One region of the Limosilactobacillus vaginalis genome, then DNA from elsewhere that is predicted to be linked to it. Evidence: a T-box and tRNA genes for the amino acid it is inferred to sense, from the RefSeq annotation. Region 1 holds a T-box; the other holds one or more tRNA genes.
The links. A T-box is a leader RNA that pairs with one kind of tRNA and senses whether it is charged. The one in region 1 lies ahead of leuS (leucine--tRNA ligase), so its partner is inferred to be a tRNA-Leu.

Region 1 (3,428 bases):
CTTTTGAGGCAAATTCCTTATTGTTGTGTGGATCAGTATACCGGAGCCAGTACCATGATGAACCAGCCCATTGTGGCATTGTGTTAGTTTCACGAAGGCCATGCCGACCTTGATCATCATAAACATTGACCCAGTCCTTAACGTTAGCCAATGGACTTTCACCAGTACCAGATGGTTCAATGTTATCAGTATCAGGCAGCTTCAATGGCAATTCGTCTTCTGGAACTAAGGTAGTCCGACCATCATCCCAGTGAATTACTGGGATCGGTTCACCCCAATAACGTTGCCGACTAAAGATCCAATCACGAAGACGGTAATTGACCTTCTTGTGACCTGCATTATGTTCGTCAAGCCATTCAATCATCTTCTTTTTGGCATCAGCAATATTCAAGCCATCCAAGAAACCAGAATTAATGTGCTTACCATCACCGTCAAAGGCACCTTCTGAAAGATCAGCACCTTCTATAATTGGCTTAATTGGTAAATCAAACTTTTTGGCAAAGTCATAGTCACGTTGATCACCAGATGGAACTGCCATTACAGCACCTGTACCGTATGATGCTAGGACATAGTCACTAATCCAAATTGGTAACTTTTCACCATTAACCGGGTTGATAACGTATGAACCAGTAAATACCCCAGTCTTATCCTTATTCAGATCGGTCCGTTCAAGGTCAGAACGCCGGGAAGCTTCTTCTTGATACTTCGTAACAGCTTCCTTATTTTCAGGAGTAGTTAATTGATCAACTAACTCTTGTTCAGGAGCAAGCACAACGTAAGATGCACCAAATAACGTGTCCGCACGAGTAGTAAAGACTTCAATCTTAGTATCTTCGTCTCCCGCAACTGGGAAGTAAACAGAAGCCCCTTCTGAACGCCCAATCCAATTACGTTGCATCTCCTTAACGCTTTCTGGCCAGTCGACAAGATCCAGATCATCAATTAAACGGTCTGCATAGGCAGTGATTTTCAAGACCCACTGCTTCATTGGCTTCCGGTAAACCGGGTAGCCACCACGCTTTGTCTTACCGTCTTCAACTTCTTCGTTAGCGACAACGGTTCCACCCATAAAGTCAGGTGCCCAGTTAACCATGATCTCGCTTTCGTAAGCTAAGCCCTTCTTATAGAGCTGCTCAAAGATCCATTGAGTCCACTTGTAGTATTCTGGATCAGTCGTATTAACTTCCCGATCCCAATCATATGAGAAACCAAGTGATTGGATTTGGTTGCGGAAATGATCAATGTTTTGGTTAGTAAAACTCTTAGGATTATGACCAGTCTTCAATGCGTATTGCTCTGCAGGAAGACCGAAAGCATCCCAGCCCATTGGGTGTAAAACATTGTATCCCTGCATCCGCTTCATTCGTGACATCACATCAGTCGCGGTATAACCTTCTGGGTGACCAACGTGAAGTCCCTGGCCAGATGGGTAAGGGAACATATCCAAGGCATAGTATTTCTTTTGATCCTTGTTTAAGTTAGCCTTAAATGTCTCATTCTTTTTCCAGAATCGTTGCCACTTATTTTCAATGGCAGTGTGATCATAAGCCATATCTTTCTCTCCTTTATATTTGCATAGTTCTTCTGTTTGATCGTAATAAAAAAGCCCCGTAGAAACCTGTTCTACGAGACGAATTTACTCCGCGGTACCACCCGAATTTCCATGGTTAAGTCCATGACACTTCACGCCATAACGCGGCAGACGTTATTACCTACTAAATTTCAGCAATAATCTTTTTGGACGAGTTCATTGTTAGTAACCCTCGTGTTTACAGCACCACACGATCTCTGAAGAATTAACTAACAGTTACTATTTCCAATTCGATCAAATATTTAATAAATATTCTAACAACCAGCATTCGTAAATGCAAGCACCAAACTAGCCAAGAACCTTCTTTAGTTCTTCAACCTTATCCAGTTGTTCCCATGGTAGTTCAACATCAGTCCGGCCAAAATGACCATAAGCTGCAGTTGGTTCGTAGATTGGTCGCTTAAGGTTAAGCATCTTAATAATTCCCGCAGGACGAAGGTCAAATACCTTACGAACCGCAGCAATTAAGTCTGCTTCAATTCGGGTACCAGTACCATAAGTATCAATTGAAATTGAAACTGGCTCAGCGACCCCAATGGCGTAGGCAACTTGAATTTCAAGTTTTTTTGCATAACCGGCAGCTACTAAGTTCTTAGCAATGTAACGGGCAGCATAACTAGCTGACCGGTCAACCTTAGTAGCATCCTTACCGGAGAATGCACCGCCACCGTGATGGGCAGCACCACCATAAGTATCAACAATAATCTTTCGACCAGTTAAGCCGGCATCCCCTTGAGGACCACCGATAACAAAACGACCAGTTGGGTTGATAAAGTACTTGGTTTGGTCATCAAGGTATTTTGCAGGAATAACCGCCTTAATAACCTGTTCCATAACATCCTTCTTAATTTGGTCAAGTGATACTTCTGGATCATGTTGCGTACTTAACACAACAGTATCAACCCGTAAAGGCTTGTCGTTTTCGTCATATTCAACGGTAACTTCAGCCTTTGCATCTGGACGGAGATAAGGAATAGTATTATCCTTACGAAGCTTAGCAATCCGTTGCATCAACTTATGACTAAGCATCAAAGTTAACGGCATGTATTCTGGTGTCTCATCAGTTGCGTAACCAAACATTAATCCTTGGTCACCGGCACCAATTTGATCAAGCGGATCAACTTCCCCTTCACGAGTTTCAAGAGAATCGTCAACCCCTTGAGCAATATCAGGTGATTGTTCATCAATTGCGGTAATTACTGCACAGTTGTCAGCATCAAAGCCATACTTACCATCTGTGTAACCGATCCGCCGAATTGTATCACGAACAACCTTTTGAATATTAACGTATGCCTTAGTTGAAACTTCTCCAAAAACCAATACGAGTCCGGTCGTAACGGAAGTCTCAACAGCGACCCGTGAATCAGGATCTTGTTCAAGCATTGCGTCTAAAATCGCATCACTGATTTGATCAGCAATCTTATCAGGATGTCCCTCAGAAACAGATTCTGAAGTAAATAAATGTTTTTCTACCATGTGTGTTAATTCCCCCATATGCAAGTTACAATTGAAACATTTAGTGGTTACAAGGCATCTTCACAGTAAAGTGAATCCTATCGGGAATTTGCTTTATAACGAGACCCATCTTAGCATAATTTGCTGACCATATTCAAACATAAATTGACTAATCCTCACGAGCATTAACCATCCCAACCGCAGTCATAAACGAATAAGCAGTCGTTGGTCCAACAAATTGAAAACCATCCGCCTTCATTTTTCGGGCCATCTTTTTCGATTCACTTGTTTGTGACGGTAGCCGCTTTCCGTTTAACTGTAACCGCTGAGGCTTAAAGTTAACGAATGACCATACATAGTTATTTAATGTTTCACCATCTGC
Region 2 (3,428 bases), 890 kb from region 1:
TGTGAACACTCTCAAGAAGATAAAACGGCCGGTCTACTATGTGATTGTGAATGAAGCAGGGGCATCCGTTTATTCGGCAAGTAAGGAAGCCCGGGATGAATTTCCTGATCTTCATGTTGAACAACGGAGTGCAATTAGTATTGGCCGGCGACTTCAGGATCCACTTGCTGAACTAGTGAAAATTGAACCACAAGCAATTGGTGTCGGTCAGTACCAACATGACTTGCCAAAGAAGGAACTAGCTGGTGAGCTTGATGCAGTTGTTGAGCGGGCAGTTAACCGAGTTGGGGTTAACCTGAACACCGCGAGTTACCAACTGTTAACCCAGATTTCTGGATTAAACAAGACTACTGCGAAGAACATTGTTAAATACCGTGATGAGCATGGGAAATACACTAACCGAAAGCAGTTGAAGGATGTTCCAAGATTGGGTCCTAAGGCTTATCAGCAATCGGTTGGGTTCTTACGGATTGTTAATGGTGATAATCCGCTTGATAATACGGATGTCCACCCTGAAAGTTATCCGATTGCAGAGAAGATTATGGAGACCGCTGAGATTAATGTTGATAGTCTCGGCTCCGACGCTGCTGAAAAGCAGTTAAAGAAGATTGATGTTGACGACTTTACTACGGAAAATGCTGGTGAAGAAACGGTTAAGGACATTATCGCATCGCTTCAAAAGCCGGGTCGTGACTTACGTGATTCGATGCCCGCACCGCTACTTCGCCAAGATGTAATGAAGATTGACGATCTAAAGCCGGGGATGAAACTCCAGGGAACAGTGAGAAACGTTGTTGACTTTGGTGCGTTTGTTGACATTGGTGTTAAGCATGACGGCCTTGTTCACGTTTCTAAAATGAGTAAGCAGTTCATCAAGGATCCACGATCAGCCGTTTCTGTTGGTGACATTGTTGATGTTTGGATTGATGACGTTGATCTTAAGCGTCAACGGATCCAATTAACAATGATTGCTCCTCAAGACGGCACTAATGAATAATCAACAATTACAAAAGTTAACTGAAAAATGCTCGATGGAAAGTTTCCACCGACCATTTGAGCATCAAATCTTCTTTAATTCCCGCTTGCGGACAACTGGTGGCCGTTATCATTTAAATGATCACCATATTGATATTAATCCACTAATGTATACCGAGTTTGATTTAGCTAACTTAAAACGGGTAGTGCTCCATGAACTCTGTCATTACCACCTTCACTTAACCGGACATGATTACCGTCATCGAAGCACTGATTTTCGTCAATTATTAGCCAAAGTTGGTGGTTCCCGCTATGCTCCGGCAACGAGTAAAGCAAAAACCAGGCGGAGTACCCACCATTATTGGTACTACCAGTGTACTGGATGTGGGATTAGGATTGCGCGTCAACGACGGTTTAACACTGCTCGTTATGTCTGCCGACGGTGTGGTCACCATTTTATCCTAAAAAATTAAAAAAAGTTGTTGCCAACGAATAGGGATCTTGCTATAATAATATTCGTTGGTTGATATGCGGCCGTGGCGGAACTGGCAGACGCGTAAGATTAAGGATCTTATGGTCGATTATGACCGTGGAGGTTCAAGTCCTCTCGGCCGCACTACTAAAAGCACTTAACTGTTTGGTTAAGTGCTTTTTTGTTTTAAAAATTTTAAGCATTCTTGAAAATGGCTAGTTAATGCTTCTTTCATCATAGAAATTAGTCATTATCAGCTGTTCTTGTCTAGCAAAGCCTATCTTTACACTGATGAAAGCGCTATACTTAGATTGTAATGATTTTTTGAGGAGGCATTTCGTCGATGGAAGCAGAGATAAAATGGTTGGATGATCCGGAGACATTTCGGGTTAATCAATTGCCAGCACATAGTGACCACCACTTTTACCGCAATTATGCGGAATGGCAACGCCACAAGAGTAGTTTTGAACAGAGCCTTGATGGTCAGTGGCAATTTAAGTTTGCCCAAACGCCTCAGGAAAGGATTAAGGATTTTTACAAGGTCGATTTTGACGCTAGTAACTTTGATCAAATCGAAGTTCCAAGTGAAATTGAGTTAAGCGACTATGCACAGAATAATTACATCAACACCTTAATTCCATGGGAAGGTAAAATCTATCGTCGCCCGGCATACGCATTAAGTCAGGACGATCCTGAAGAAGGCTCCTTTAGCGAGGGTAAAGATAACACTGTCGGCCTTTACTTGAAGCATTTTGACCTGAATGATGAATTGCGGGGCAAGCAAATTCGGGTTCGTTTTGAAGGAGTAGAGCGGTCAATGTACTTGTGGCTGAATGGTCACTTCATTGGCTACGCTGAAGATAGTTTTACGCCATCTGAGTTTGATCTCACCCCATATATTCAGGATGAGGACAACGTGATTGCGGTAGAGGTATTTAAGCACAGTACCGCTTCCTGGATTGAGGATCAGGATATGTTCCGCTTCTCTGGTATTTTTAGAAGTGTTGAACTACTAGCCCAACCGGTAACGCACTTGGAAGACTTCACATTGAAGCCGCGGGTTGCTGATAATTACCGTGATGGCGAATTGTCAATGGACCTTAATCTTGTTGGTGAACAGGCTGGAAGTGTTCATGTCATGGTTAAGGATCATGATGGGACTACTTTGCTGGATGAAACCAAATCGATTGACGAGTCGGTTGCAATTGAACCGCATGAATTTAAGGATGTTCATCTGTGGGATAATCACGATCCCTACCTTTACCAATTATTGATTGAAATCCATGATGAAAATGGCAACCTGATTGAGTTAGTTCCATATCAATTTGGTTTCCGGCGGATTGAAATTAGTCCTGAACATGTTGTCCTGTTAAATGGAAAGCGGCTCATTATTAATGGGGTTAACCGTCACGAATGGGATGACCATCGCGGGCGTTCAGTAACGATGAAGGATATGCTGAGCGATATTCAAACCTTTAAGGAAAATAATATTAATGCCGTGCGGACATGTCACTACCCAGATCAGATTCCGTGGTACTACCTCTGTGATCAAGACGGGATTTACATGATGGCTGAAAATAACCTTGAATCACACGCTACTTGGCAAAAAATGGGCGCAATTGAACCATCATATAATGTTCCAGGTTCGGTTCCTCAATGGAAAGAGGTAGTTGTTGATCGGGCACGAAGCAACTATGAATACTTTAAGAACCATACTGCAATTCTTTTCTGGTCTCTTGGCAACGAATCCTTTGCTGGGGATAATTTGGTAGCAATGCAACAATTCTATAAGGAACATGATGATAGTCGCCTAGTTCACTATGAAGGTGTTTGTCATACGCATGATTATAGTGACCAAATTCCAAGTTTGGATCCGGCTAACTACCTGCCAAAGGGTGGTACTAAGGATTATCGGGATCAAATCTCAGATGTTGAAAGTTGGATGTACTTGCCACCAAAGCAGGTTGAAGAATACTTGAAG

Region 2: it encodes a tRNA-Leu, which carries the amino acid that the T-box ahead of leuS (leucine--tRNA ligase) is inferred to sense. The anticodon was not compared.

The regions. Positions count from the first base shown of each region.
Region 1 covers NZ_CP104399.1:1,303,711-1,307,138, forward strand. Annotated here, with positions in the region: gene leuS (leucine--tRNA ligase) at 1-1,552, opposite strand, end outside; T-box leader at 1,624-1,835, opposite strand; gene metK (methionine adenosyltransferase) at 1,880-3,067, opposite strand; SMK box riboswitch at 3,065-3,171, opposite strand; gene N4627_RS06575 (DNA-3-methyladenine glycosylase I) at 3,216-3,428, opposite strand, start outside.
Region 2 covers NZ_CP104399.1:312,430-315,857, forward strand. Annotated here, with positions in the region: gene N4627_RS01385 (Tex family protein) at 1-997, shown strand, start outside; gene N4627_RS01390 (SprT family protein) at 990-1,448, shown strand; tRNA gene N4627_RS01395 (tRNA-Leu) at 1,506-1,591, shown strand; gene N4627_RS01400 (glycoside hydrolase family 2 TIM barrel-domain containing protein) at 1,791-3,428, shown strand, end outside.